Regions from separate parts of the Streptomyces sp. NPDC017943 genome, predicted to be linked through region 2. Evidence: riboswitches for the same ligand, from Rfam matches in the RefSeq annotation. Region 2 holds a riboswitch; the other holds the start of a gene.
What was found. A riboswitch is a leader RNA that binds a small molecule or an ion and turns the genes downstream of it on or off. The one in region 2 is predicted to bind cyclic di-AMP.
Positions count from the first base shown of each region.

Region 1: another riboswitch for cyclic di-AMP. It lies ahead of ACH4C6_RS08830 (peptidoglycan DD-metalloendopeptidase family protein); the one in region 2 lies ahead of ACH4C6_RS31555 (transglycosylase SLT domain-containing protein).

Region 1 covers NZ_JBIRHH010000002.1:847,672-862,725, forward strand. Annotated here, with positions in the region: gene ACH4C6_RS08790 (GTP-binding protein) at 1-405, opposite strand, end outside; gene ACH4C6_RS08795 (DUF742 domain-containing protein) at 383-754, opposite strand; gene ACH4C6_RS08800 (roadblock/LC7 domain-containing protein) at 757-1,191, opposite strand; gene ACH4C6_RS08805 (sensor histidine kinase) at 1,272-3,518, opposite strand; gene ACH4C6_RS08810 (MBL fold metallo-hydrolase) at 4,088-5,356, opposite strand; gene ACH4C6_RS08815 (Glu/Leu/Phe/Val dehydrogenase dimerization domain-containing protein) at 5,485-6,663, shown strand; gene ACH4C6_RS08820 (TetR/AcrR family transcriptional regulator) at 6,724-7,338, shown strand; gene ACH4C6_RS08825 (SGNH/GDSL hydrolase family protein) at 7,364-8,149, opposite strand; gene ACH4C6_RS08830 (peptidoglycan DD-metalloendopeptidase family protein) at 8,392-9,324, opposite strand; cyclic di-AMP (ydaO/yuaA leader) riboswitch at 9,329-9,490, opposite strand; gene ACH4C6_RS08835 (tyrosine-protein phosphatase) at 9,986-10,783, shown strand; gene ACH4C6_RS08840 (DUF6126 family protein) at 10,815-10,934, opposite strand; gene ACH4C6_RS08845 (helix-turn-helix domain-containing protein) at 10,931-11,578, opposite strand; gene ACH4C6_RS08850 (aspartate aminotransferase family protein) at 11,646-13,061, opposite strand; gene dxs (1-deoxy-D-xylulose-5-phosphate synthase) at 13,058-14,953, opposite strand; gene ispG (flavodoxin-dependent (E)-4-hydroxy-3-methylbut-2-enyl-diphosphate synthase) at 14,983-15,054, opposite strand, start outside.
Region 2 covers NZ_JBIRHH010000013.1:13,023-28,076, forward strand. Annotated here, with positions in the region: gene ACH4C6_RS31545 (outer membrane lipoprotein carrier protein LolA) at 1-132, opposite strand, end outside; gene ACH4C6_RS31550 (polyprenyl synthetase family protein) at 362-1,372, opposite strand; cyclic di-AMP (ydaO/yuaA leader) riboswitch at 1,880-2,049, shown strand; gene ACH4C6_RS31555 (transglycosylase SLT domain-containing protein) at 2,053-2,853, shown strand; gene ACH4C6_RS31560 (HAD family hydrolase) at 2,817-3,665, opposite strand; gene ACH4C6_RS31565 (GNAT family N-acetyltransferase) at 3,852-4,922, shown strand; gene ACH4C6_RS31570 (glycosyltransferase) at 4,943-6,229, shown strand; gene ACH4C6_RS31575 (polysaccharide deacetylase family protein) at 6,226-7,122, shown strand; gene ACH4C6_RS31580 (hypothetical protein) at 7,234-7,995, shown strand; gene ACH4C6_RS31585 (glycoside hydrolase family 26 protein) at 8,018-9,163, opposite strand; gene ACH4C6_RS31590 (hypothetical protein) at 9,160-9,600, opposite strand; gene ACH4C6_RS31595 (glycosyltransferase) at 9,597-11,408, opposite strand; gene ACH4C6_RS31600 (lipopolysaccharide biosynthesis protein) at 11,604-13,925, opposite strand; gene ACH4C6_RS31605 (DegT/DnrJ/EryC1/StrS family aminotransferase) at 13,930-15,054, opposite strand, start outside.

The DNA.
Region 1 (15,054 bases), on a different contig from region 2:
GAAGAAGTCGACGGCGGCGAAGCACTCCTGGAGGCGGCGGGTGTCGGCGAGGATCACCGCGCCCAGCGCGCCCTCGCACAGCTCGTCCCACATGAACCAGAAGCGCTCCTGGCCCGGGGTGCCGAACAGGTACAGCACGTGCTCCGCGTCGAGTGTGATGCGGCCGAAGTCCATCGCCACGGTCGTCTCGAGCTTGTTCTCGATGCCGTCGAGGTTGTCGGTGGTGGCGCTGACGGTGGTGAGCAGCTCCTCGGTGCTGAGCGGCGCGATCTCGCTGACCGCGCCGACGAAGGTGGTCTTGCCCACGCCGAACCCGCCCGCCACCAGGATCTTCAGCGCGGTGGGGAAGGGATCGGCGCCGTGGCCGGGTCCGCCGGCGTAGTCAGAGCTGTCGTCGTAGTCCATCGAGCACTGCCTCCAGAAGAGCCCGGTCCGTCGGGTTGTGGTGGAACGCGGGGGGCTTGGTCGTCAACGCCCCGCAGTCGACGAGGTCGGCCAGCAGCACCTTGGTGACGGCCACCGGCAGTTTCAGGTGGGCGGCCACCTCGGCGACCGCGACGGGCACCCGGCACCGTTCCAGCGCCTGGGTGTGCTCGGGGCCGAGGTAGCCGAGGGGGGTCGCCCCGGTGGCCATCACCTGGGACACGAGGTCGAGCGCGACGGTGGGACGGGTCCGGCCGTTGCTGACCGTGAACGGGCGCACGAGGCGCCCGGCCGCGTCGTCGAGCCAGGGCCCGTCACCGGCCGCCGTCACGCTCAAGGCCTCATCGCCGGGGATTCGACGGACTGCTGCCGGGGCGCGGTCACCAGGTAGGGGCGGACGCTCTTGACCAGCATGGCCATCTCGTAGCCGAGCACGGCCGCGTCGGCCTCGCGGCCGGCGAGCACGGCGAGGCAGGTGCCGGACCCGGCGGTGGTCACGAACAGCAGGGTCGAGGCCAGTTCGACGACGACCTGGCGGACGTCGCCGCCGTCGCCGAAGCGGACCCCGGCGCTGCGGCCCAGCGAGTACAGGCCGGAGGCCAGGGCGGCCATGTGGTCGGCGCTGTCCGGGTCCAGGCCGTGCACGGACTTCACGAGCCCGTCGCAGGACAGCAGCACCGCGGCGCTCGTGTGCGGTACGCGCTGCACGAGCCCGCTCATCAGCCAGTCGAGGTCGGATACGTGGGCGGTCGGCGCGTCGCTCGCCATGGTGGATCGACTCCTTGGGGTGCGAAGGTCTGCGGGAGCGCTGGGGGTGGGGGCAGGGGTGGGGGTGGGAGGGGGGGTGGTCATCCGGCGGGGGCGCTCCCGTCCCGCCGGTCGGTGGTCGTGTGGTCGGGCCGCGGCCCAGGGGCCGGGGCGGCCGGGGACACCTCGGTGGTCAGCGGCTGGGACCGCACCGGCCGCAGAGGACTGAGTCCTCTCAGCGCGGAGTCCCCGGGTGCCGAGTCCCTGTGCGTCGCCGTCATGTGCGCGGGGTCCATGAGGGCCGGGGCTGTGTGCGGCGGGTGCACGGGGGCCGGGGCTGTGTGCGTAGGGTCCATGGAGGCCGAGGCTGTGTGCGCAGGGTCCATGGGGGGCCGGGCGCTGTGGGGCGGGGCCGGGTGCGCGGACTCCATGTGGGCCGGCACCGTGTCCCCCCACGCCATGTCCCCTGCCTCCAGGCTCTGTTGCGCCTCGGCGAGGCTGATGCCGCGCTGGAACGCGGCCATCAGGCCCGGGTCGTGCCCCACGAGGAACTCGGGGTCCTGCCGCGGCGCGGGACCGTCGCGCAACTGCGGTGCGATGTGCTCCTGGGCGCGGCGGCGGGGCAGTTGGGGCTTGCCCATGGTGCCGCGTACGGCGCCGTTGCGGGGGACGGGGGGTGCGGAGCCGTGCGCGGCCAGCACGGACCGGGCATCCGGACTGATACCGGGTGCTGCCTCGGCCGGGGTGGGCCGCTCACGGCGGGCGCCGCGTACCGGCAGGGGTGCGGGGGCGCCCGCGGGCGGACGGGCCGGCTGACCGCCCCTGTCGGGGGCGGCGTCGGCACCGCCACCGGCACCCGTCGGGGCCGGAACGGATGCCGCGGAGCGGCCGTTCGCCGCGTGCCTCTCCCCCTGCCCGCTCTCCCCGCCCGGCCCGCTCCCACCGACCTGTCGGTACTGCCCGGCCTGATTGGCCTGCCCGGCGTGATCGGCATGATCTGACTGCCCGGACTGCCCGGACTGCCCGGTCCGCGGCAGCTGCGGGAGCGGGGAGGGCTGCCCGCCCGTCGCCACCGCACCCGTCACGACCCCACCCTGCGGCTCCGCACCCGCACCGGCCTCCGGCGCCCCGGCCTCCACCCCGAGCAGCGCCTGCGGCACCACGAGCACGGCCTGGACGCCGCCGTAGATGTTGGACTGGAGGCGGACGGTGATGCCGTGCCGCCGGGCGAGTTGCGAGACGACGAACAGGCCGATGCGGCCGTCCGCGAGGAGCCGTGCGACGTTCACCTGGTCCGGGTCGGCGAGCAGCGCGTTCATCCGCGTCTGCTCCTCGACGGGCATGCCGAGGCCGCGGTCCTCGACCTCGACGGCGAGCCCGGACGTGACCAGGTTGGCGCGCAGCAGGACCTGGGTGTGCGGGGCGGAGAACACCGTGGCGTTCTCGACGAGTTCGGCCAGCAGGTGGATGACGTCGGCGACGGCGTGCCCGTGCAGCTGCCCGTCGATCGGCGGGACGAGTTTGACCCGGGAGTACTGCTCGACCTCGGCGATGGCCGACCGCAGCACCTCGGTCATGTCGACGGGGTTGCTCCACTGCCGCCGGGAGACGGCCCCGCCGAGCACCGCGAGGTTCTCGGCGTGACGGCGGATGCGGGTGGCGAGGTGGTCGACGTGGAAGAGCCCCTTGAGCAGGTCGGGGTCCTCCATCTCGTTCTCCAGCTCGTCGAGGAGGGAGATCTCGCGGTGGACCAGCGACTGCAGCCGCCGGGCGAGGTTCACGAACACCTCGAGCTTCTGCTCGCTGCCCGCCTGGCTGGAGAGCTGGGAGGCTTGGACGACGGCAGTGACCGCACTGTCGTGAGCCCGGGTCAGATCGGCGCTGAGCAGGTCGAGGTCGTCGGCGTCCGTGCCGGGGCCGCCGCTGTGGTCCCGCGCCCCGGCCTGCGGCGGTCCGTCGCCGCGGCGCAGCGCCTCCACCAGGGCCCGCAGGTCGGCCTCGCGCCGTGCCGTGGCGCGGCGCAGGACGCCGACGCGGTCGTGCACGGACCGGGCGGCGCGGCCGGCGGCCACCGCGGCCACGACGAGGGCGACGAGGGTCACCGACAGCGCGCCGGCGAGCACGGCCCACAAGGTGAGCCCGGGGCGTGCGCCGGTGGAGCGGACGGTGAAGAGGACGGCCGCGCAGCCGCTGAGGGCGACGGCGACCGGCGGCAGCACGGCGATGCGCAGCAACTGGGACCGTATGTGGGTCTCGGGCAGCGCGGGTGCGGGGCGGGAGGCGGGCCGCCCGTGCCGCCCGCCCTCACGGCGGTCTGCGCGTACGGCCGGTGGCCGGAGGTGTGACATCGGTGTCCTCGTGCTGGTCCGTCGGGCGTCGGGGCCAGGGGCGCTCGCGGTGGTGCGCCGGGGTTCGCGTGGCCGCTGGCGCGCCGGGGCGCCCGGGGTGATGCGCCCGGCTTCGCGTGGTCGCTGCCGTGCGCCGCGGGTGTCGGCAGCCTCGCTCCGCGGCCGCCCGGCCGCGTTCCGGTCCGGGTTGGCGTGGCGTCCCGGGCCGGGGCCCGCGGCGGCGCCGGCGTCGGTGGTGCGCGGGCAGCGGGGGTCCCCGCCGCGTCGACTCCCTCGTCCGCCTTGCGCCTGCACGTGCCGGCCCCCGCTCCTTGGTCCGTCCGTTTCCCGACGGCCACTGACAGTAGTCGTCAGCGCATCATGTGCGGTGGGCAGTTGACAAACTCATACGGAGAGCGTCCCGCTCTGGTATGAGGGCTCGTACGACAGACCGATAACCCCCTCAGGATTTCGTTCAGGAACGGCAACAGCACGATCCGACCTGCTCAGGGACGGTCACACGAAGACGGCGAGGGACGGGGAGCCATCCGCTCCCCGGCCCTCGCCGTCCATCGTTCGTGCGCCCCTGCTCAGCCCGCCGGGAGCGACTCGGCGCCCTCGGTGCCCGTACCGGCCTTCCGGTCACCGTCACTCACGGTATCGGCCTGGGCCACGGCTGCCCGGTCGGACACCGTCTTGATCGTGCTGTCGGTGACGGCCTCGACGGCCGCCGGCCGGCGGCCCGACGGGGCGAGCGCCACCCCGCGCCACCACGGCTCCGAGGGGACGGACTCGGCCGTCGGCTCGAACGGCTCGCCCGGGTGGGGCAGGGCGATCCGGGCCCCCACGGCGCGGGCGGCCCGCAGCGTCCCTTCGCCCGGCTCCGCCCACGGATGCGTGGCCAGGTTGAAGGTCGCCCAGTGGATCGGCAGCATCAGGCCGTGGTCCGGCCCGCCCTGGAGGTCCAGGTGGGCGCGCATGCCCTCCTCCGGGGTCATGTGGATGTCCGGCCAGAAGTCGGAGTAGGCGCCGATCTGGATCATGGTGGCGTCGAACGGGCCGTGCGCGGAACCGATCTCCTTGAAGCCGTCGAAGTAGCCGGTGTCCCCGCTGTGGTAGATCCGGTGCTCCTCGCCCTGGACGACCCAGGAGGCCCACAGGGTGTGCTGGGTGTTGCGCAGGCCGCGGCCGCAGAAGTGCCGGGCGGGGGTGGCGGTGAGGGTGAGACCGCCGACCTCGGTCGACTCGTGCCAGTCCAGCTCGCGCAGCCGGCCGGGCGCCACGCCCCAGCGCTCCAGGTGGGCGCCGACCCCGAGCGGGACCGCGAAGAGCGTGTCCGTGCCGGCCAGCGCCTTGATGGTGGGCATGTCGAGGTGGTCGTAGTGGTCGTGCGAGATGACCACCACGTCGACGGGTCCGAGCGCGGCGAGCGGCAGCGGGACGGGATGCAGCCGCTTGGGGCCGGCGAAGGGGAACGGCGAGCAGCGCTCGCCCCACACCGGGTCGAACAGGACCCGCCGGCCGTCGATCTCCGCGAGGACGCTGGAGTGCCCCGTCCAGGTCAGCCGCAGGCCGGTGGCCGAGGGCCGGGCGATGTCCGCGAGCGTGGTGGAGTGCACCGGCACGGCGCCCTGCGGGGTGCGCCGCGGGCGGGTCTCCTTGTCGAAGAAGACCTTCGCGAAGTCCAGGGTGGAGCCCGAGGGCCGGGTCCGCGCGGGGCCGCCGGGGTTCTGGAAGACCCCGTCCGCGAAGTGGGGCGATCGGCGGATGCGCGCCATGCGCTCACCGCTCGGGTCCGCGCCGAACGCCCCGGGGCGCAGCGCGCGGAGCCCGGAGCTCAGGGTACGGAAACCGGCCACGGTACCTCCAGGTGGAGTCGGTCAGGCTTTCCATTATGGTCGGCCCCTCCGGCCCCACCCGTGCACCGGCGCCCCGCGAGGGGGGATACTGACCGGCGATTCAGTAGCCCGGTGGCGAAGGAGCCCATATGGCCAGTCCCTGGATGTCCCTCACCTGGACCGATCACCTCACCGGCCGGCAGGGCTTCCTGGTCGTCGACCGGCTGGTGCGCGGTGTCGCCAGCGGCGGCCTGCGGATGCGGCCCGGCTGCACCCTGGACGAGGTGACGGGTCTGGCCCGCGGCATGACGCTGAAGGAGGCCCTGCACTACGACCCCGCGGGCCGCTACGTCCCGCTCGGCGGCGCCAAGGGCGGCATCGACTGCGACCCGCGGGACCCGGAGGCGTACCCGCTCCTGGTGCGGTACCTGCGGGCGATGCGCCCGTACATCGAGAGCTTCTGGACGACGGGCGAGGACCTCGGACTCGGTCAGGACGTGGTGGACCGGGCCGCCGCCGAGGCGGGTCTCGTCTCCTCGATCCAGGCGGTGTACCCGCTGCTGGAGGACGAGGCGGCGGCGCGGCGCCGGTTGGCGGACGCCTTCGCCCTCGAGGTGGACGGCATCGGCCTCGACGAGCTGGTCGGCGGCTGCGGGGTGGCCGAGGCGGCGCTGACCGCGCTGGACCGGGCCGCGGTGCCCTACGCGGGGACCCGGGTGGCGTTGCAGGGGCTGGGCACCATGGGCGGGGCCACGGCCCGGTTCCTCTCCCGCGCGGGTCTGCCGGTCGTGGCCGTCGCCGACCTGAAGGGCACGATCGCCAACCCGGCGGGGCTGGACGTCGAGGCCCTGCTCGCCGCCCGTGACGCCCACGGCACGGTCGACCGTTCGGTGTTGCGCCCCGGCGACCTCGAACTGCCCGGCGGCGCCTGGCTGTCGGCCGACGCGGAGGTGCTCGTGCCGGCGGCCGTGTCGTACGCGATCGACGCGGAGAACCAGGCCCGGATCACCGCCCGCTGGGTCGTGGAGGCGGCCAACATGCCCGTCACGGCGGAGGCGGAGCCCCTGCTGGCCGCGCGGGGCGTGACGGTGCTGCCGGACGTCGTGGTCAACTCCGGGACGAACGCCTGGTGGTGGTGGACCCTCTTCGGGGACGTCGGCCCCGACGCCGAGGAGGCGTTCGCGCACATCCGCCGTGCGATGCGCGACCTGGTGGAGCGGACGCTGACCCGCGCGCAGGCCGGCGGGACCACGCCCCGGTCCGCCGCGCACGCGCTCGCGGCGGACCGGCTGCCGGAGCTGGCGCACCGGTTCGGCTGGCACCGCTGACGTGCGGGACCGGCCGGATCCGTACGCCGGGGGCCGTGCCCGCGTGGATAGGGTGACGGTGTGACGAGAGTCCGGTTGAGTGTCGCGGAGCGGCGCGGGGAGCTGTTGCGGGCCGCCATCGAGCAGATCGAGGCGCGGGGCGTGGCGGCGGTCAGGATCGCCGACGTGGCCTCGGCGCTCGGGGTGAGCAACGCGCTGGTGCTCTACCACTTCTCCTCGAAGGAGCAGTTGGTCGCCGCCGCGTTCCGGCACGCCGCCGAGGCCGACCTCGCGCACCTGCGCAGGCTGCTCGGCCGCCGGTCACCGGCGCTGCGCCGGCTGCGGTCGGCCGTGCGGTGGTACGCGCCGACCGGCCAGGCCAAGGGCTGGCGCCTGTGGATCGAGGGCTGGGCGGCCGCGTTGCGCGAGCCGGCGCTGCGGGAGGTCACCGAGGATCTCGACCGGCGGTGGAAGGCCGCCCTGGCCGAGGTCATCGCGGAGGGCGTGGCGGCCGGCGAGTTCCCCTGCCCCGATCCCCCGGGGGCCGCCTTCCGCCTCACCGCCCTCCTCGACGGCCTCGCCGTCCAGCTGACGTCCTACCCCGGGTCGGTCCCCCGGGCCCGCGCCCAGCAGTGGGCGGACGAGGCCCTGGCCCGGGAACTGGGCCTGGAACCGGCCGCGTCGCCCGCCGGGTAGCGGTCCGGCCCGCCCGGCGCGGGTCTCACGCCACGGGCGCGATCCGCATCCGGATGTCGTCCGGGGACAGGGCCCCCTTGGCCGTCACGTGGTCGCCGGAGGACTGCCCGCGCAGCCGGCGCCCGATCCACGGCACCAGGAACTCGCGCGCCCACTGGACGTTGTCGCGCCGCATGTCGAACGCCCCGCGCGGCGGCAGCGGCGGCCAGACCTGCTCGGGGTCGGCGGGCACGTCGAGGCCCATCACCTGGCCCGCGCGGAGCGCCACCCGTGTGTGCCCCTCGGGAGACAGGTGCAGCCGGTCGGCGTCCCAGGCCCGGCGGTCCTGGACACTGCGCAGGGACCACAGGTCGAGCACCGGGCAGCCGTACCGGTCGGCGATGGCCCGGACGTGTCCGTTGTAGGTGGCGATCTTGCCGCGCAGGTGCTTGAGCACGGGCACGCCCCGGGTGTCGAACCCGGTCGTCACCATCACCGTGCCGGCCGCGGCGGTGAGCCGCAGCAGCGCCCGCTCGAAGCGCTCGGCCACCTCGTCGGGGTCGGTGCCGGGCCGGATGATGTCGTTGCCCCCGGCGCAGAACGAGACGAGGTCCGGGGCCAGTTCGACGGCCCGCGGCACCTGGTCCGCCACGATCTGGTCGAGGAGCTTGCCGCGCACGGCGAGGTTCGCGTACCGGAAGTCGCCCTCGGGCCTCAGGTCGGCGAGCAGGACGGCGAACCGGTCGGCCCAGCCGACGAACGCCCCGTCGGGGCCGGGGTCGCCGACGCCCTCGGTGAAGCTGTCCCCCAGCGCCACGTACGACCCGATCACTGCTTTGCTGTCACTCTTCGAATCGTCTGCCACAGCCGTTCATGATTCACCCTCGAATGTGACCTACGCGACCGTAGGCAGGGCTTGACGGGCGGTGAGAAAGGCCACTCCCCAAGGGTTGGTCAACTCCGGAATACGCATGTCCACGGGGGCGTTGGGGGTGCTCGCCACACGCCGAAGGCCGGACCCGGTCGTTCGGGTCCGGCCTTCGGCGGCGTGTCAGGCAGGTGGGGTGCGGTCGGTCAGCCGACGGAGACGCCGTGCGAGCGCAGGTAGGCGACCGGGTCCACGTCCGAGCCGTAGTCGGGCGTGGTGCGGATCTCGAAGTGCAGGTGCGGTCCGGTGACGTTGCCGGTCGCGCCCGACAGGCCGATCTGCTGCCCGGCGGTCACGGTCTGGCCGGCCGAGACGGACAGCTGCGACAGGTGGGCGTACTGGGCGTAGTTGCCGTCGCTGAGCTTGATGACGACCTGGTTGCCGTACGCGCCGCCCCAGCCGGCGGAGACGACCGTGCCCGCGCCGACGGCCTTGAGGGAGGTGCCGGTCGGGACGACGAAGTCGACACCGGTGTGGTAGCCGCTGGACCACATGCTGCCGGACATGCGGTAGGGGGTGCCGACGGACGCGCCGTCCACCGGCAGCGAGAAGCCACTGGCATTGCCCTGGGCGGCGGGCGCGGCGGCGGCCGGCTTCGCGGCGGTGCCGGCCTTGGCGGAGGTGTCCGCGGAGGACTCGGCGGCGGACTTCTTCGCGGGCTTCTCCGCCGAGGCCTTGGGGGCGGGCTTCGCCGGGGCCTGGCTCGCGGCGGCCTTCTTGCCGAGGGAGAGCTTCAGGCCCGGGTGGATCAGCGACGGGTCGTCGCCGACGGCGTCGCGGTTGTCCGCGTACAGCTTCTTCCAGCCACCGCTGACGTGCTGGTCGGCGGCGATCCTCGCGAGGTAGTCGCCGGCCTTCACGGTGTACGTGCGGGCACCGGCGGTCTTCTCGGCGGCCTTCTTCTCCGGGGCCGGAGCGGACTGGACCGCCTTGTCCGGAGCCGTCTGCGGGGTGGCGGCGTGGGCGCCGGCGGCTCCCATCAGCGGGAGCGCGAGAGCGGCGCCGCCGGTGCCGGCGACGGCGATGGAGCGGGTGAAACGCTGGGTCTTGGGACGGCGGTGCTTACCCTTCGCGGGCATGGCGAATTCCTCTCCGTCGCCTGCGAGGTGAGCTGTCGGGTGCGGGCTGGAGATGCCCGGCCGCGCCGTGGCGCGACTGAACCCCAAGCCGTTCCGGGAACCGGAACAGGCGTCGTACCTGTGGGTCCCCCGCTCCTGCCGTACGTCGGGTCAGTGGGTGCGGGCACCGGGCGGCGGCAGGATTAGGCGTCCGTCCGGATCGGTGTGGAACGTAAGCGACCGGGACGCGAAGGGACAAGCCTGTGGTTGCGCGTGACGGTGTTTTCCCTGAGGCACCGGTGTTCTCCGCCGTCACCGAGCGTGGATCCACGATCTTCCGCTTTTCCCAATGTCCCGGATAATTGCCCGAATTACGTGCACATGGCGACAACACATCGTCACGGATATGACGATGGTCACGCCCCCTCTCCCCATCTCGGCGCCGACCAGGGCACGTTGTGGCGAAGCGGCCGAAGCGCCTCATTCGGACCAAACTGCCACTTCCGCTCAACATGGACGACGATCCCGGCACCCGGACGGCCACCGCCCCGTCGCCCGCCCCTCGGGTGCCGGGACGCCGGTGACGGCTGTGGACACCTGATTGCCCCAGGCAGGCATGTCGTATCGTCGGGTGGTGCCCGCCGGCGAGCCGCGGCGGCGGCACCGATGGGGAGGAGCCCTCGTGACACAGCAGGTCCCGTCGACGGAGCCCGAGCTGACCGGAGTGCGCAATTTCCGCGACGTCGGCGGACTGCCGACGGTGGACGGACGGCGGGTGCGCCCGGGCGTGCTGTTCCGCAGCGGCCACCTCGCGCACGCGACCGGGGAGGACGCCGCCTTCCTGGCCGGACTGGGCCTGCACACGATCTTCGACTTCCGCAACGCGGCCGACCAGAAGCTGGAGGGGCCGGACGTCACGCTGCCGGGCGTGCGCAACGTGAACCTGCCCCTGAGCGACCCGGCCGACGGCGCCGAGTTCTGGACGATGGTCCGCGACGGCGACCTGGACCAGTTGCGCGCGATCCTGGCCGACGGCAAGGGCGCGGCCCGGATGATCGCCTCGTACCGCTCGATCGTCAAGGACCGCACCGGCGAGCACTCCCGGGTCCTGCACGCCCTGGCGCAGGACAGCGTCCCGGCGCTGATGCACTGCGCGGCCGGCAAGGACCGCGCGGGGCTGTCGGTGGCGGTGACGCTGCTGGCGGTGGGCGTCGAGCGGGAGGCGATCGTCGACGACTACCTGAAGTCGAACGCCAAGCACCGCCGCTACAAGGTCCACCGCAGCAGCTCGCACGCCTCGGCCTACTCCCCCGAGGTCATGGAACTGCTCAGCCCCCTGTTCGACGCGCGCGCCGAGTACCTGACGGCCGCCTTCGACACGATCGAGGAGACCTGGGGCGGGGTCGACGCCTATCTGGAGCAGGGGCTGGGGCTCGCTCCCGAGACCCGGGAGCGGCTGCGCGAGCGGCTGCTGGACTGAGGACCTCCCGGACCCCGGCCCCGGCCGCGATCTACTTCGCCCCGACCTCGAACAGCAGGTAGATGAAGGCGGCGAAGACGTGTCCCAGGATCAGGTAGACCAGCAGGCGCACCCACAGGGCCCGGGGGAACTTCTCCTCCAAGTCGCTCATGTCGTCTCTCCAGGGTTGGGGCCCAGGCACAGGGCGGCCGTGGGGCTCTGCAGCAGGGTGTGCACGAAGAGCAGGTCGACGCCGTCGTGGTCCTCGGCGGCGATGCGGTGCGGGGTCAGCGAGTCGAAGTGGGCGCTGTCGCCGGGCGCCAGCCGGTGCAGGGTGTCGGCCAGGCGCAGCCGCAGCCGGCCCCGCAGCACGTGCAGCCACTCCTCCCCGGGGTGGACGCGCACGATGTCGCCCTGAGAGCCGAAGGGGACGTGGACGCGCAGGGCCTGCATCCCGCGGCCGGGGGCGCCGGCCTGCCAGTAGGTCCAGCCGCCCGCCGCGGTGGGTTCCATGGCGGCGGCGCGGATGACGGAGTCCCGTTCGGCGACCGTCTCGCCGAGCAGTTCGGAGACCGTCGTACCGTAGATGCGGGCGAGTGCCAGCAGCATCGGCAGGGAGGGCTGGCGCCGGCCGGTCTCCAGCCGGGACAGATGCGCGGGCGACAGCCCGGCGGCGCGGGCCGCGGCCTCCAGCGTCAGGGAGGCCTGCCGCCGCAGCGCCCGCAGCTGCGGGGCGACCGCGGCCGGCAGGGCGCCGGGGGCCGGTTCGGCCGGCGAGCCGGCCGCTGGCGGCCGCTCGCTCTCGGAGGAGCTCATGCCTCCATTCAGCCGCAGGTTTGCCTGTGCGGCAAATTTCTTGCCTCTCAGGCAAAGCGGGCCGGATTCAGCGGTTGGCGACCGCCTGCTTGACGAGGGTCTTGCCGAAGTCCCACATCAGTCCGCCGTCGTGGGCGTCGTCCATCACGGCCGTGAACGCCTCGACGAACCGGTCCACCTCCCGCTCCCCGATGATCAGCGGCGGGATCAGCTTGATCACCTCCATGTGGTCGCCGGAGACCTGGGTGAGGATCCGGTGCTTCCGCAGCAGCGGCACCACGACCATCTGCGCGAACAGCCCCTTGCGCGCCGCCTGGAGCATGGCCCAGCGGCTGCGCAGCTTCAGCGACTTCGGACGGCCGAACTCGATGCCGATCATCAGCCCCCGGCCGCGCACCTCGGCGAGCATCTCGTAGCGGTCGGTGAGCGCCGCGAGCCGGGACCTGAGCAGCTCGCCGGTGGCCCGTACGCCCGCGACGATCTGCTCGTTCTCCATCACCGACAGCACCGCCAGGCCGGCCGCCATGGCCTGGGCGTTGGACCCGAAGCTCGCCGAGTGGACCAGAACCCGGTCCATGGACGAGTAGACCTTCTTGAAGATCCACTCCTTGCCGAGGGTGGCGCCGACGGGGACGTAGCCGCCCGACAGTGCCTTCGCCACGCACACCAGGTCCGGTTCCACGCCGTCCTCGTGCTGGTAGCCGTAGAAGTCCCCGGTACGGCCGAGGCCCGTCTGCACCTCGTCGGCGATGAGCAGGGCCCCGCGCCGGTGGAGCAGCTCCTGCGCGGCCCGCAGCCAGCCGGGCGGGCCCTCCAGCACGCCCTTGCCCTGGATCGGCTCGACGATCAGGGCCGCGACGTCGCCCTTGTCCAGCTCCCGCTCCAGCGCGTCGAGGTCGCCGAGCGGCACGGCCGTGTCGGGCAGCAGCGGGGCGAAGCCGTCGCGGAAGGCGGACTCGCCGTTGACGGACAGCGCGCCGGTGGTCAGGCCGTGGAAGGCGTGCGCGCAGTACAGGACCCTGGGCCTGCCGGTGACGAACCGGGCGAACTTCAGTGCCCCCTCGACCGCCTCGGTGCCGCTGTTGCCGAAGAACACCCGGTCCAGGTGCGGGCTGTGCGCCAGCAGCTTCTCGGCCAGCAGGCCGGGCAGCGGCTGGCAGTCGAAGCGGGTCAGGTCGGCGAGAGAGGCGTCGAGGACCTCGTGCAGCGCCTTGCGGACGACGGGGTGGTGGCGGCCGAGCCCCATCACCCCGAACCCGGCGAGCATGTCCAGGTAGTCGTTGCCGTCCGCGTCGTAGAAGTAGGCGCCCTCGGCGCGCTCGTAGACCTTGTCGAAGCCGATGGTGTGCAGCATGCGCGGGAGCTGGTGGTTGAGGTACCGGGTGTGCAGCTCGTAGCGCTCGGCCCCGCGCTCGGCCAGCAGCGCGCCGAGGTCGAACTCCCCGGCCTGCGACGACTCCGACGCGGATTCGGCGGTGGTCATTCCTGTGACTCCTTGGACTGCTCTTCCTTGACGGTCAGACTCGCGCTGATCCGTCCGGCGATCTCGACGGGGGTCAGGCCGATGTCGGCCAGCACCTCGCCGCGCTTGGCGTGCGCGAGGAACTGCTCCGGGATGCCGAAGCGCCGCACGGGCACGTCGACCTCCGCATCCCCGAGGGCCAGCGCCACGGCCGAGCCCACGCCGGCGGCCCGGCTGTTGTCCTCGACGACGGCGACCAGGTCGTGCTCGGCGGCCAGGGCCGGCAGCGCGGGGTCGACGGGCTTCACCCAGCGGGGGTCGACGACGGTGCAGCCGATGCCGCGGGCCTCGAGCAGCTCGGCGGCCCGCAGGCAGACGGACGCCATCACACCGACCGCCACCAGCAGCACGCGCGGGTCCGGCGCCCGGTGCAGGACGTCGGTTCCCCCCACCCTGTCGATCGCCGGGATGCGCGGCCCCACCGACTCCTTCGGGAAGCGGACCAGGGTCGGCGCGTCGTCCACGGCGACCGCCTCGCGCAGCTGGGCCCGCAGCTGGTCGGCGTCCCGGGGCGCGGCGATGCGCAGTCCGGGCACGACCTGCAGGACGGACAGGTCCCACATGCCGTTGTGCGAGGCCCCGTCGACGCCGGTGACCCCGGCCCGGTCCAGGACGAAGGTCACCCCGCAGCGGTGCAGGGCCACGTCCATCAGCAGCTGGTCGAAGGCGCGGTTGAGGAACGTGGCGTAGACGGCGACGACCGGGTGCAGTCCCCCCGTCGCCAGGCCCGCAGCCGAGACGGCCGCGTGCTGCTCGGCGATGCCGACGTCCCACACCCGCTCCGGGAACCGCGCGGCGAACGCGCCGAGGCCGACCGGGTGCAGCATGGCGGCGGTGATCGCCACCACGTCCTGTCGCTCCTCGCCGATCCGCACGATCTCCTCGCCGAACACGGACGTCCAGGAGGGGCCGCCCGCCGGCGCCAACGGGGCGCAGGTGAGCGGGTCCATGACGCCGACGGTGTGGAAGTGGTCCTCCTCGTGGGCGAGGGCGGGCTCGAAGCCCCGGCCCTTCTCCGTGAGGCAGTGCACGAGCACCGGCCCGTGGAAGCGCTTCGCGCGCCGCAGCGCGGACTCCACGGCCCCGATGTCGTGGCCGTCGATCGGGCCGACGTACTTCAGGCCCAGGTCCTCGAACAGGCCCTGCGGGGCGAAGGCGTCCTTGAAGCCCTTCTTCGCACCGTGCAGGGCCTCGTAGAGGGTGCCGCCCACCAGGGGCGTGCCCTGGAGCACGTCCTTGCCCCAGGCCAGGACCCGCTCGTAGCCGTCGGTGGTGCGCAGAGTGGCGAGGTGGTCGGCGAGCCCGCCGATGGTCGGGGCGTAGGAGCGCTCGTTGTCGTTGACCACGATGATCAGCGGCCGGTTCCGGGCGGCCGCGATGTTGTTGAGGGCCTCCCAGGCCATGCCGCCGGTGAGCGCCCCGTCGCCGACGACCGCGACGACGTGGCCCTTCCCGCCCCGCACCTCGCGTGCCTTGGCGAGCCCGTCGGCCCAGCCGAGGGCGGTGGAGGCGTGGCTGTTCTCGATGACGTCGTGCTCGGACTCCTCCCGCGAGGGGTAGCCGGACAGGCCGCCCTTGCCGCGCAGCTTGGAGAAGTCCTGCCGGCCGGTGACCAGCTTGTGCACGTACGCCTGGTGGCCGGTGTCCCACAGGATGCGGTCGGCCGGCGACGCGAAGACCCGGTGCAGGGCCAGGGTCAGCTCCACCACGCCCAGGTTGGGGCCCAGGTGGCCCCCGGTCCTGGCGACCGCGTGCACCAGGAACTCCCGGATCTCCGCGGACAGTGCGCTCAACTCCGCCTCGGACAGCGCCTTCAGGTCGCGTGGTCCGCGGATGCTCTCCAGGATCGTCACTTACGGGCCCCCTTCGGTTTCCGTGCTGCTCAGCTCACGGTGACGGCAGGCTCCCCCGGCCCCACGCCGTCCTGCTCCAGCTGCTCGGCGAGTCTCATCGC
Region 2 (15,054 bases):
CAGGCCGATCGTCGCGGCCGCCACCCCGATCACGGTGACCGGGACGACGTAGCGGGCGGCCTTGCGCCGCCGGGACTGCCGCTCGTCGGCCTCCCCGCCGGTCGTGCTGTCGTCGGATGCGTACGGTGCCATGTGTGCCCTACCTCCGTGGTCGGCGGCGGCCGTCCGTGTCGTCCACGCACTCGTCCGTGAGCCGCCGTTCTCACCCGAACAGGTGAGGAGTGGTGTCTTCCGTGGTTCCCATCTGACCAAATCGGCCGGGCGGATACGTCAGACCGCGGGCTCAACTCCGCGTACTGCTGGGGTATGACACGCGGGGGCGGCTTCTCCCCCGACCCGTAGGGGTCGGGGGGAGACGGGACTAGCCGGCGCGGTGCACCACGGCGTCGCACAGCTCCAGCAGCGCCGTCTTCGCGGCGCACTCGGGCAGCGGCGCCAGCGCCGAGCGGGCGTCCTGGGCATAGCGGACGGTGTCCTGGCGGGCCTGCTCCAGCGCCGGGTGGGCGCGCAGCAGCCGCAGGGCCTCGGCGTGCCGGGCGTCGTCGGTGAGGTCGGAGTCGAGCAGCTCGCACAGGGCGACGTCCTCGGCGAGGCCGAGCCGGGCGGCCCGCTCGCGCAGCCGGAGCACCGGCAGGGTGGGGATGCCCTCGCGCAGGTCGGTGCCGGGGGTCTTGCCGGACTCGTGGGAGTCGGAGGCGATGTCCAGGACGTCGTCCGCGAGCTGGAAGGCGACGCCGAGCCGCTCGCCGTACTGCGTCAGCACGTGCACGACCGTCTCGTCGGCGCCGGACATCATCGCGCCGAAGCGGCAGGACACGGCGATCAGGGAGCCGGTCTTGCCGCCCAGCACGTCGAGGTAGTGCTCGACGGGGTCGCGGCCGTCCTGCGGTCCGGCGGTCTCCAGGATCTGCCCGGTCACCAGCCGTTCGAACGCCTCGGCCTGCACCCGCACGGCCTCCGGGCCGAGATCGGCCAGGATGTGCGAGGCGCGGGCGAAGAGGAAGTCGCCGGTGAGGACCGCGACGGAGTTGCCCCAGCGGGTGTTCGCGCTCTCGACGCCGCGGCGCACGGCGGCCTCGTCCATCACGTCGTCGTGGTACAGGGTGGCGAGGTGGGTGAGCTCGACGACGACGGCCGAGGGCACGATGCCCGGCGCGTGCCGGTCGCCGAACTGGGCGGCGAGCATCACCAGCAGCGGCCTGAACCGCTTGCCGCCGGCGCGCACCAGGTGCTGGGCGGCCTCCGTGATGAAGGGCACCTCGCTCTTGGTGGCCTCGAGCAAGCCTTCCTCGACAGCCGTCAGTCCGGCCTGGACATCGGCTTCCAGAGCCTGGTCCCGCACGCTCAGCCCGAACGGCCCGACGTCGGTCACGAGGGGTCTCCTGTCTGCTGGTGTCTGGCGGTGCTTACGCGGATTGTCGATAGGTCGCTGCCCTCACTCGAGTCAGCGTATCCGGTCACGTTTCGATCACCGCCAGCGCCCATGGTTACAGGCCGGGTGGTATCCGATCAGGACCGCGATGTTTTCGATCAGGTCATAAGAACAGACATTTATCGACTTACCCGGAGCAAGCAGCTCATGCCGGATTTGCCCTTCTGAGTATGCAAATCCTTGTTTGCGGAATTTGCTCCACGCGACCTGATCAGTGAGTTGGGTCACCCCCACCCTTTCACGCCCGACCTCGGGAAGCGGCACGTACGGCCGCACCGGGAAAGCGAGTTGAGCCTTGGCGAACGCAAAGGATCAAGGTGCCCCATACCGGTCGACCAAGGTCAACAAGCGTCATATGTGACTCCCGTGCTTGTTCCCGACATGTGCTCTCGCATACGTTCCGGCCCTGTCCGGCGGACGCCGAATCCTGCCACCGCCCGGGCACCCATCAACCGATCACTCACGCAGGGCAGGAGCGGGGGACCCAGGTAAGTCGCCGGTCCGCACAGCGGAACGGCTCGGGGTGAAGCCGCGCACGGCACACGGTGCCGTACGCGGCCGGGCACCTCCCGGCCCGAACCCGACAGCTCACCTCGCAGGCGCCGGAGAGGAACATCGCCATGCCCGGACGAGGCACGCACCGTCGCCCCCGTAAGAACCCGATCACCCGTGGTGTCGTCGCAGCCGGCACCGGCGGGGCGGCCCTGGCCCTCCCGCTCCTCGGCGCGGTGAACGCCGTCGCCGCCGAGCCGCAGAGCGCGCCCGCCGCGCACGTCCTGCCGCAGGCCGCCCAGCCCGCGAAGTCGCTCACGTACACCGTGACCAAGGGCGACACGCTCTACCGCATCGCGGACACGTACGACGTCTCGGGCGGCTGGAAGCAGCTGTACAAGGACAACCGCTCCGTCGTCGGCGACAACCCCAAGCTGATCCACCCGGGTCTGAAGCTGAAGGTGAAGGGCGCCGAGGCCGCCGCCCCGGAGAAGAAGGCGACCACGTCGCCGGCCCCGGCCGAGTCGGCCGCCAAGCCCGCCGCCCAGCCGGCCGCCAAGCCCGCCGGCGGCGTCGCCCAGGCCACCCAGGCCTCCACGAAGACCTACGCGGACAACCTGGACGGCTGGATCCGCGAGGCGCTGGACATCATGGCGCAGAAGGGGATCCCGGGCTCCTACGACGGCATCCACCGCAACATCATGCGCGAGTCGTCCGGCAACCCCCTGGCGATCAACAACTGGGACTCGAACGCGGTCGCGGGCACCCCGTCCAAGGGCCTGCTCCAGGTCATCGACCCGACCTTCGCCGCGTACCACGTGGACGGCACCCCCTTCGACCCGTACGACCCGGTCGCCAACATCACGGCGGCCTGCAACTACGCGGCCGACCGCTACGGCTCGATCGACAACGTCAACGGCCCGTACTGAGCCGCCTCGTCCAGCAGTCGCTCGAGGACGACGGCGATGCCGTCGTCCTCGTTCGACGCGGTGACCTCGTCGGCCACCGCCTTCAGCTCGGGATGGGCGTTGGCCATCGCCACCCCGCGGGCGGCCCAGTCGAACATCGGGATGTCGTTGGGCATGTCACCGAAGGCCAGGGTGTCCGCGGGCCGCAGCCCCAGGTGCTCGGCGGCCAGCGCCAGCCCCGTCGCCTTGGTCACCCCGCACGGCTGCAACTCCACCGTGCCCGGCCCGGACATCGTCACCGTCGCCAGTGAGCCGACCACCGACCGGGCCGTCGCCGCCAGTTCGTCGTCCGACAGGTAGGGGTGGCGCAGCAGCACCTTGCTGATCGGCTCGCCCCACAGGTCGTCGCGCCGGTCGACCCGCACGGCGGGCAGGGTCGGGTGCGGCATGAGGTAGCCCGGCTCGATCAGCGTCAGGCCGTCCACGCCGTCCTGGTCGACCGCCGCGTACACCTGACCCACCTCGGCCTCGATCTTGCCGAGGGCCGTCTCCGCGAGTTCCCGGTCCAGCGTGATGGACCACAGCAGCCGGTCCGCGCCGGCGTCGTACACCTGCGCGCCCTGCCCGCACACCGCGAGCCCCGTGCAGCGCAGGTCGTCCAGGAGCGGCCGCACTCTCGGCGCCGGGCGGCCCGTCACCACGAGGTGCTGGGCGCCGGCGTCCGCCACCCGCGCGAGCACGGCGAGAGACCGGTCGGACAGGGTGTCGTCGCCGCGCAGCAACGTCCCGTCCAGATCGGTGGCGATGAGTGAATACGCGAGGGGTGCGGCCATGATCAGAGAATACGGACAGCGGGCCCCTTCGTTTCATCGCGCGGCGGACGCCGATTGCCCGGTTGAGGGCCTCTGCACCGGTTGGCAACAACTTGCTCCGCTACCTACCCGAGGGACCGTCCCGGGCGGTACCTTCCCTGTGTCCAGGGGGGACTTGATCGGGGGGTCGGGTTGAGCAGTGGACGCATTCGTGTGGCCGGGCCCGGGGAGCTCGGCGAAGAGGAACGGGAGCGCTGGCGTGCGCTGCGCGCCGCATCGGGGGCGCCGCGCAACCCCTTCATGGAACCGGAGTTCACCGAGGCCGTCGGCCGGGTGAGGCCACAGGCCCGCGTCGCCGTGGTGCGGGAAGGGGCCGAGCCGGTCGGCTTCCTGCCGTACGAGCGGGGCCCGTTGGGGCAGGGCCGGGCCATCGGGCTCGGTGTCTCCGACGCCCAGGGCGCCGTCCTGCGGCCGGGTCTGGCACTGGAGACGGGCGAACTGCTGCGGGCCTGCTCGCTGTCGAGTTTCGCCTTCGACAACCTGGAGGCGGAGCAGCGGCTGTTCGTCGGGCACGCGGCCGAGGAGCACGCCACGTTCGTCATCGACGTGGAGAAGGGCTACGAGACCTACGAGTCGGTGCTGCGCGGCCAGTCGCCGAAGTTCCTCAAGACGACCCTGGCCAAGGAGCGCCGGCTGGGCCGGCAGGCGGGCGCCCTGCGGTTCGTGTTCGACGAACGCGACCCGGCCGCGCTGCGCACGCTCATGGAGTGGAAGTCGGCGCAGTACCGCAGGACCGGCCGCCGGGACCGGTTCGCACAGGAGTGGATCACCCGGCTCGTCGGGCAGCTGGCCCGGACCCGGGCCGCGCAGTGCAGCGGCACGCTGTCCGTGCTGTACGCCGGTGAGCGGCCCGTCGCCGCGCACTTCGGACTGCGTTCGGCCTCGGTCCTGGCCTGCTGGTTCCCGGCCTACGATCCGGAGTTCGCCAAGTTCTCGCCGGGTCTGGTGCTGCATCTGCGCATGGCCGAGGCGGCGGCGGCCGAGGGCGTCACCACCCTCGACCTGGGGCGGGGCGCCGCCGAGTACAAGGACGCACTGAAGACGGGCGAACTGCCCGTGTACGAGGGCGCGGTGCTGCGGCCGGGGGCGGGCGCGGCACTGCACTGGCTGCGCCGTGAGCCGGTACGCCGCGCGCACGGCTTCGTCCGCGCCCGGCCGCGGCTGGCGGCACTGGCGGCACGGACCCTGAAGGGCGCGGCCCGGCTGCGCCGTACCTGACACGAGTGGGGGGAGGGCGCATGGCCCGTACGGCACGTGCGCGGGAGGAGATACGGCGGTTCCTGGCCGTCGGGGCGGTGCAGGTCGCCGAGCTGGACCTGGGTGCCGAGGAGGCGGTGCTCGTCCCGGGTCCGGGCAGTGCGCCGGTGACGTCCGGCGAGGTGTTCGTGCTGGTGCGCAAGGGCGGCAGGCCCGTGGGCACGCTGCTCGCACGGGTCCCCGAGGGGGCGGACCCGAAGGCCGTGCTGGCGGCCCGGGCTGCGGTGGTGTGCGCGGCGGCACCCGGCGAGGAGCCGGAGCGGCTCGGGGCGCCGCCGTCCACGACCGTCGTCGTGGCCACGCGGGAACGCACCGGGCACCTGGCCAGGGCGCTGGACTCCCTGCTGGCGCAGGACCACCCGCGCTTCGAGATCGTCGTCGTCGACAACGCGCCCGTGACGGACGGGACGCGGGAGCTGATCGAGCGGAAGTACGCCGAACGCGTGCGGTACGTCTGCGAGCCCGTTCCGGGGCTCGCAGCCGCGCACAACGCGGGGCTGGCCGCTGTGACGGGCGAGGTGGTGGCCTTCACCGACGACGACGTGGTCGCCGACCCGCGCTGGCTGACCGAGCTGACCGCGCCGTTCTCCGCGGACGCCCGGCTCGGCTGCGCCACCGGCCTGATCCTGCCCGCGCGGCTCACGACCCCGGCCCAGGTGCTGCTGGAGAGCCACGGCGGCTTCGCCAAGGGATTCACCCCGAGGACGTACGACCCGGCGAGGCCCCCGGGCGACGAGCCGCTGTTCCCGTTCACGGCGGGGCGGTTCGGCTCCGGCGCCAACATGGCGTTCCGGGCCCGGGTGCTGCGCGAGGTGGGCGGCTTCGACCCGGCCACCGGGGCGGGGACGGCCGCCCGGGGCGGGGACGACCTGTACGGCTTCGTCCGCGTCCTGGCCCAGGGCCACCGGCTGCGCTACACGCCGTACGCCCTGGTCTGGCACCACCACCGGGAGACCTGGCGGGATCTGGAGACCCAGGCCTACGGCTACGGGGCCGGGCTCACCGCCTACCTCACGGCGGTCCTGGTGAACCGGCCCGGGCTGCTGCCGGCGTTCCTCGCGCGGCTGCCGCGCGGCCTCGCCCACGCCCGCGCGCTGACGGCCGTCCGCGAGACGCCGGGCGGGGGCACACCGGGCGACCACGACGTGCGGACCCACCCCTGGCCGCGACGGCTGTCCCGGTTGCAGCGCCGGGGCATGCTCTACGGCCCGGTCGGCTACCTCAGGGCGCGGCGGGCGCTGCGGGCGGCGGCGCGGGGGGCGAGATGAGGACGGGCGGCGGCGACCGGACGGGACCGGGCACGGGGGACGGCACGGCGGACGGCACGCGGGACGGGACGGGGGACGGCACGGCGGACGGGACGGGGGGCCGCGCGGTCGTCCCGGTCTTCCTCTACCACTGCGTCCGCGACGATCCGCCGGACTGGATCGCCGAGTTCACGGTGACACCGAAGCAGTTCGCCGCGCATCTGGACGCGGTCGTGCGCAGCGGGCGCACGCCCGTCACGATCAGCGCGCTCGCCGACCACCTGGCCGGGCGGGCACCGCTGCCGCCGCGGCCCGTGCTGCTCACCTTCGACGACGGGTTCGCCGACCTGCCCGGCCCCACCGCCGAGGCGCTGGCCCGGCGGGACCTGCCCGCCACCGCCTACCTGACCACCGGCGCCCTCACCCCGGGCGGCCGCAGTCTGCTGCCGCCCGCCGCGATGATGACCCTGGACCGGGCGGTGGAGCTGGAACGTTCCGGCATGGAGATCGGCAGTCACACCGTCACGCACGCCCAGCTCGACACCCTGTCCGCGAAGGACCTGGCCTACGAACTGCGCACGTCCAAGGCGGTGCTGGAGGACGCCCTCGGGCACGAGGTGCGCCACCTCGCCTATCCGCACGGCTACAACAGCCCGCGCGTGCGGGCCATGTCGGCCCGGGCGGGCTACGAGACGGCGACCGCCGTCCGGCACGCGCTCAGCTCGGAGCGCGACGAGACCCACCGCATCGCACGGCTCATCGTCCGGCGCACCCACACCCTCGCCGACGTGGAGGGCTGGCTGGCGGGGTCGGGTGCGCGGATCGCCCCGTACCGGGACGGGCCGAGGACGATCGCCTGGCGCTGGTACCGGCGGGCCCGGGCGGCGGTGCGCGGCCCGGAGTTCGCGGGCTGACCGAGGCCTCATCGTGATGTGCGGGTGTACAACCCCGCGGGCGTGCCGGCCGTCTGTAAGGCGCCGGAGGACGAGCCTCCGGCGCCTTTCCGTACGGAGATCGGGGATCAGGTGGGGAAGCAGGTCTGGAGAGTCGCCGTGGCCGGCGGTGCCGCGGCGGTGTTCACGGCCGTGGCCGCGGTGCCGGCCGGGGCGGCCGAGGGTGGCGTCGCGTTCACCCGTGTCCAGGTGAACGACGGCAAGCCGATCGTGATCGGGACGTCGAAGGAGGTCGCGGTGCCCGCCTCCTTCCGGATGGCGACCACCCGGGCGTGGGAGTACCCGGCGGTGTACCTCTACCGCGACAACGGGGACGAGCTGTGGCACGCCATCGAGACCAGCGACTGCCACAGGGTGAGCGCGGGCGTCTGCGACTTCGACGAGACGATGTACTTCGACCCGAGCGTGTGGGACATGCGCAACAGCGAGGCCGGGGTGTGGAAGGTCGCGGCCCGGGTGCACTTCGACGGGGACGGCGGTGACACCGACCACGAGGACCTGACGGTCCAGGTCAAGCGCAACTCCCGCCTGACCGTCAACGCCTCGCCCGAGCCGGTGGACAAGGGCCGGACCATCACGGTCACCGGGAAGGTCACGCGGGCCGACTGGCAGACCAGGAAGTACGCCTCCTACGGGGGCCGCCTGGTGAGCCTGCAGTTCAAGCCGGCCGGCACCGCCTCCTACAGCACGGTCAAGAAGGTGTACGCCAACGGCTCGGGTGAGCTCAGGACGACCGTGAAGGCCTCCACGACGGGTACCTGGCGCTGGGTGTACTACGGCAACAGCACCACCGGGCCGTCCACGTCGTCCGGGGACAGCGTCGTGGTGCGGTAGCCGATCGCCGCCGGGGCACCGGCTACCCGAGCGGCTGGTTGAGGTACGGGTCCGCGACCGCGGTGCGCAGGCTGTCCCAGGCCGCGTCGTTGGCCAGGGCGAGGTCGCAGTGGGGCCCCGGGTCGCGGTAGTTCCACTGCAGGGCCGCCTTGACGCCGTCCAGTCGCTTCAGCACGGAGGGCACCTGCGCGTACCACTCGGCCTGCCGGTCCGGGCGGTCCGTGTCGGCGGCGGTGCCGAACTCGGAGAGCATCAGCGGCTTGTCGCCGGAGATGTGCTCGCGGATCCACGCGTGCGTGGCGTCCTGGGTCCGGGCGAAGCTGCGCCAGCCGGTGTCGTGGCAGCGGTAGTAGTTGTACTGGTTGTAGCCGACCCAGTCGACGTAGTCGTCGCCCGGGTACATCGCCTTCATCGTGTCGGCGTGGTCGAGGTAGCCGGTGGTGATCCACGTCCACACCACGTTGCGGACGCCCAGGTCCCGGAACCGGTCGTGGATGTGCCGCCAGGCGCGCACGAACTCCGCCGGTGTGCCGTTGGCGGGGGTGCGGGTGTCCATCTCCAGGTCGAAGGAGAGGAACACCTTCCTGCCGTAGTCCTTGACGCGCCGGGCCTGGACGTCGATGACCCGCTCGTCCAGTTCCCCGGCGGCGATCTGCCTCCACGTCGGCTGCTGCTTCCTCGTGCCGCCCCACCACTTGCTCTCCCAGGACAGCAGCAGCATGCGGTCCCGGCCGACCTGCCGCTCCTCCGGGGTGAGCAACCGGCCCTCGCGGCGGGCCCCCTCGGGCAGCGACATGTCGTGGTACGTGTACACGATGTCGAGCTTGCGGCCCACGCGGCGCTCGTAGGCGGCGACTTTCTCCGGCAGATCGTCCCGCTCGTGCGGCACGAACGCGCCGAACCAGGCCCCGCAGGGCGGCTCCAGCAGGGCCGTCGGACGGCAGTCGGCCCGGGAACCGGTGGCTCCCGGCTCCGGACCCGACGCGTTGCGCAGCGCCAGGACGGCGACCAGGACGGCGCTCACCACCGTCGCGGACGTGAGCAGCAGCCGGCGCCGCTTCGAGGCGAACGGCCCGCCGGGGCGCCGCCCGGCGGAGCGCTCCGGGCGGTGCTGCCCGGCCCGGTCCGGGCCGCGGCGGAGGAAGGGGCGGAGACGGTCGAACCTCACTGGGCGGAACCCTCCGGTGGCGTCGGCGTCGTCCGCGCCCGCGGGGAGGCGCGCAGCGGCGGACAGAACGCGGCGATGGTGGTGAGCAGGGTCAGCGTCAGCAGCACGCGCTGCGCGCTGAAGGTGTGCGTGGCGATCAGGACGGTCGCGACGAGCATCACGGCCGCGACGGACACGAACAGGGCCAGCATCAGCCGCTCCAGCAGGTCGGAGCGGCGCGCGAACGTCGCCTCACGGCCGGCGGCCGGGCCTTCGGCGGGGTGGGCCGCCAGGGCGGGAGCGCACACCCGGACCAGGGCGGCGCCCGGTCCCGCCGCCAGGAAGAGCACGACGGCCGCGCCGCGCAGCGGTGATCCGCCGGGCAGGGCGAGCGCGGCGAGGGCCAGCCAGCCCCCGAACGGGGGCACCGTCCGGGCCAGGAGTTCCCGCGGTGTCATCGCTGTGCTCCCCCTGACTGCTTCAGTGCGTAGAGCCACCCGGCGCCGTTCTCCGCCACGAGCTCGAACCGCGGCGAGGCCGCGACGGAGTCCCGGATGCGGTCCAGCTGCGCCTTCGTGAGCTGCCCGTTCATCTCGGAGTTGGCGTACTGCCCCTGGGTGAGCAGGAGGTAGGCGCGGGCCGGCCGCTCCACCCCGGCCATGTCGGTGGCGAGGGTCGCGGCGGGCCGGGCGACGATCCGGTCGACGTGGCTGCGCGCGTCGTCGAGGAACCAGTAGTGGTCGACGCTTCCGTAGGAGTCGTAGGCCAGCGGGTAGTTGCGGTTGGCGGCGACGACGAGGGAGCCCTCGGGCGCCCGGTCGAACAACTCCTGCACGAGGGACACCTCCTGCGGCGGGAAGTAGTTGATCCGGTCCTTGCCCGAGTAGGCGGGGACGAACGCCAGGGACCCGGCCAGGAGCGCCCCCAGGGGCACCCAGGTGGCGGCCGCCCGGCGCCGGGCCCCCGGGGAGGCGGGCCGGGCGTCGCCGGTCTCCCGGGACCCGACGTCCGCGGACGGGGGGTGCGCCCCGGGCAGGATCGCCGCGGCGGCGAAGAAGGCGGCGCCGGGCAGCATGAACAGCAGGACGCGGAAGATCATCTCGCTGCCGTAGCTGCTCGCCGCGAACATCGGCAGCGGGGCCGCGGCGATCAGCAGCAGCGGCCGGGCCCGGTGGCGCAGCGCCCGTCGGCGCAGCACGCCGCAGGCGGCGAGCAGCAGCACCGAGCCGGAGAGCAGCCGGGCCGCCCAGGAGGTGGCGACGGCCCCGGTGCCCGTCGGGGTGGCGCCGTAGCCGGTCTCGACGTTGGCGCCGACGTCCCCGACCGAGCGGATCATGTCGGGCATCGCGGCGGACAGGAACGGCAGCGCGGCCGTCAGGCACCAGGCCAGGAAGATGACGACGGTGGTGGCGAGCGGGACCCAGTCGCGGTGGCCGCGGCTGAGGCACAGGGCGAGCAGGCAGACGACCAGCATGCCCGGGGTGAGCTGGTGGGAGATGACGATGGCCGTGACCAGCAGGGTGACCAGCACCGTCCACACCGCGGGCCGCGGTCCGCCGCCCGCCGGGGTCCGGCCGAAGCGGCGCAGCACCACCGCCAGCACCCCCAGGTGCAGCGCGTAGGCCACCGACTGGGGCGAGAAGTAGTCCTGCCCGACCCAGTTGGCGACGTAGAACAGCCAGACCGCGGTCCAGATCAGCCGCCGGTCCCGGGTGAAGGTGCGGTAGATCAGCAGCAGCGGGAGCAGCAGCATCAGGCTGGAGACCAGCGGCCACCAGGCCATGAACAGCGTCGACGACTCCACGCCCAGCAGCCGCACCAGGGCGGCCTGGGCGGCGAAGAAGCCCGGCCACTGGTCGTAGACGGCCATGTCGCCGACCTGGTCGGCCGTCTGCAGGCCGCCCGCCGTCAGCAGGTGGTCGATGACCGCGTCGTGTTTCCACGCCCAGGCGTACAGCGGCGTCGGGTAGAGCACGGCCTGGGTGGCCCGCTCCATCACCAGCAGCCCCAGCACGTACGCCGCCGCCCAGGCTCCCGGGCGGCGCGGATCGCGGACCGTGAGGAAGAACCCGGCCGTGAGGACCGCCAGTCCGGCCCAGAACGCCGGGTGCAGTGCGCTGACCAGCCCGTAGTCGTCGAGCCGGGAGACGTCGGTGTGCCGCACGGCGTACGCCCAGAGCGCCAGCGCCACGAACAGCGGGACGCCGGACCGGCCGAGGGCCCCGCGCCCCGGCAGGGCGGGAGGCAGGTCGGACAGGTCCGTCACGGGCTCGTGGACGGGGCCCGGCGACTCCGGGGAGACGGGGCCGGCCGCCTGCCCGGCGGTTTCCGGACGGCTGTCCGGGATGCCCGTGCCGGCCCGTGCGGGTGCGGGTTCCGGCGTGGATCTCTCCTTCGGAGTGGCTGGCGGACGCACGGTGGTTCCCCCCTGGCGGTTCGGCTCTGTTCGGCTCTGGCGTGATCAGTCGTGGCGGCCGGCCGGCGGTCTGTGCGCGGTGCGGCGGGACGCGGAGCGGATGAAGCGGACGGGGCCCCACGCGCGCGCGGCCCGGCGCAGGAGCGGCGGGAGCGGGGCGAGGGCGGCGAGGACGCACAGGGCGGCGAGCAGGAGCGGCGCGAGGGGCGCGAGCGCCTCACGCCACACCCAGCCGCCGACCGCCACGAGGTACAGCACCCCCCAGCGCCCCTGCCACGGCAGGCGTCCGGCCGCCCGGGCGAGCAGCGGCCACAGCGGCACGAGGCACAGCAGCAGGCAGACCGGCGGCGCCCAGCGCAGCAGCGGCCCGGGCCCGGCGAGTCCGAGCACGTCCGCCAGGGAGCCGGCCGCCCTCTCGTACCCCGCCCCGTCCACCGGCCGCGGGTGCCGCCCCAGGGCGACCGGTGCGGTGTGCAGGGCGAGCAGGACGGCGGCCAGGGCGGTGCCGGGCAGCCACGGGCCGGGCCGGGTGAGCAGGGTGACGGCGGCGGCGAACACCACGAGCAGCACGGCGCCCGCGGTGAGCGACGGCAGCGGCAGGCCGTGCAGCAACTGCCGTCCGGTCGGCGCCGTTTCGCTGGGGTGCGTGAGCCAGGGCAGGTCGCGCAGCGGCGCACAGAAGAAGATCACGGCGACGCCGAGGAGACTCCACAGGGCGCCGCGCAGCCGCCGCTCCCCCGGGTCCGCTTCCGCGGGCCGGTCCGCCGGGCCGGGTGAACGCCCCGTTCCCGCGGGCTCCGCGGGCGCCTGGGCGCGTCCGGCGGTGCCCTCCGGCCGCACGACGAGAGCCATCGTGTCCGCCTGGAGGGCCTCGCGCTCGTACCCGGGGCGCCCGATGAAGAGGGCGACGGTGTCCTGGTCGCCGTCCGGCCGGTACGCGGCCCTGCGGGCCCAGGTCGTGCCGTACCCGGCGGTGGCGTTCAGTCTGGCCCAGCGGGTGCCGTAGGAGGGCTCGTCCGGGTCCGGGACGGCGGGCGGGCGGGGTGCGGGCGGGCCGGTGGCGGGGCGCAGGGCCGCACGCAGCCCGGCGGCGGACACGACGGCGATCAGCGTCATGCTCAGCAGCACCGCCCAGCCGGCGCCGGCGATCCCGGCCGGGGTGAAGAGCACGGCCGCACTGCCCAGCACCAGGGCGCACATGGCCCCTTGGAGTGCGGCGAGCACGCCCGTGCGCCCCTGGACGCGCAGCACGCCGATGTACAGCTCCACCACGACCCGGGGCAGTGCGCCGAGGGCGAGCAGTCGCAGCACGGTCGAGCCGTGCTCGGCGTAGTCCGGGCTGAACGGCGTGAGGATGTACGGGGCGAACAGGACCAGGACCGCCACGACCGGGACCAGCAGCAGCGTCATGCGGCGCAGGGCGCCCCGCACGCCGTCGGCGAGCCGGCGCGGATCGTGCGAGGCGTGGGCGGTGAGCGAGGAGGCCATGTTGATGGCCATGAACTCCATCGTGCCGCCGACGGTGTACGCCACGTAGAAGTAGCCGTTCTCGGCGGCGCTGAAGCGGACCGCGACCATCACCGGCAGCAGGTTGATCATGGCGAGGCTGAACAGCGCGCCGAGGGAGTCCCCGGCCAGGAACCGGCCCATGTCCCGCAGCTTCGGCGGGTCCTTGTCGCGGTCGGCCCGGGCCTGCCGCGGGATGAGCCGGCGGAAGATCAGCCAGCCCAGGGGCAGCGTGGAGAAGGCGATGGCCACCGCCCAGGAGACGAAGATGCCGAGCACGGGCAGGGTGCCGGCGAGGACGGCCAGCAGGGCCAGCTTGCCGACGGAGAACACCGCGTTGCCCGCCGGCACCCACTCCGCCTTGCGCAGGCCGGTGAGGACGCCGTCCTGAAGGGTCAGCAGCGCCCAGGCCACGCACGCCGCGACGAACACCGCGCCCGCCAGGGGCGTGCCCAGCGGGGCGTAGGAGGCGCCCCACGCGTCCAGGGTGAGCAGGAAGACGGCGGCGGCGAGCGCGACGACCAGCGAGCTGGCCACGTAGGTGCCCCACACCAGCCGCCCGGTGTCCCGGCCGGCGCGCGGGACGAAGCGGACGACGGCGCCGATCATCGTGGTCGCGGTGATGCTGGCGAGCAGCCGCATCGCGGCGATGGCGGCCGAGCCCTGGCCGACCGCCTCCTCGGAGTAGTAGCGGGTCGCCACCAGCCAGAAGCCCAGCCCCAGGACGGCCGAGACGCCGGTGCTGAGCATGAGGAAGTAGGCGTTCTTGAACAGCGAGTCGTGGGTGTGCCCGCTGTCGGCAGGCGGCGGTCCGTCGCCGGCGCGCGCGGCGGCGGACTCGTGCACCTGGGTCTCAGCCACGGAACTACCCCAGCCCTCCCGCTGTCCGACCGCTCCCGGACAGGGCGTCCGGCAGGGCGGCCGGCCGGGCCCCGGACCGCTCCAGCACCTCGACGACCGTCCGTGCCCGCAGCGGGTCCACGGGCAGCGCGTGCCGCGCGAACCAGCGGGCCGCCTCGGGTGCCGGTGAGGGGTCGGTGAACTCCGCACCGGCGTAGTCGTCCAGCGGCGGGTCGTACAAGTAGCCGACGACGATGCCCCGTTGCGCCAGGGCCGCGATCGCCGCGTCCCGGTCCGCCACGAACAGCGGCACCCGGAACAACGGCTGTGTCCCGTACGCGTCACGGGGTCTGGCCCACGGCGTGGCCAGCAGCAGCTCGGTGCCCGCGCGGCAGGCGTCCAGCACGCCGTCCAGCCGGGCCAGCCTGCGTTCGATACGGGCCAGCCTCAACGGGCCGGACTCCAGGCGGTAGTCGTGCATGTCCACGCGCACCCAGGGGTGGTGGGCGTCGAGCCCGGGCGCGTGGGGGGCGGCGCGGGCGAGCAGGCCCGGGCGCAGCGGCATGCGGATCTCGTCGCGGTCGGCCAGTCCGAGCAGCCGCACCGCGGCCCACGCGGCCCGGCGCAGCCGCAGCCCCCGCACGGCCGCCTCGGCGTACGGCCGGACCAGGTAGGCCAGTTCGGCCAGCGGCCGGCCCGGCGCGAGCAGTCCCGCGCAGGTCTTGCGCACCGCCTCGCCGAGGCCCGGGTCGGCGAGCGAGAGCATGCCCCCGGCCTGGGCGCCCACGTGCTTGGACAGGCTGAACACCGAGGCCTCGCCCCACGCGCCGACGGGCCGGTCCCCCACCCTGCTGCCGATCGCGTGCGCACCGTCCTCGAACAGCGGGATGCCGAGGGCGTCGCACGTGCGCCGCAGCCGCGGCGCCGCGTCCGGGTTGCCGTACAGGTTCGTCGTCAGCACGGCCGACACCGAGCCCCACACCTCGTCCGGCACCGCGTCGACGTCGATGGACGCGTCGAACGGGTTCAACGGCGCCTGCACGGGACGCAGTCCGGCCGCGAGCACGACGAAGAAGATCACGTCGTCGTTGACCGGCGACATCAGCACCCGTCCGCCGGGCGGGCACCAGTGGCGCAGCGCCACGTACAA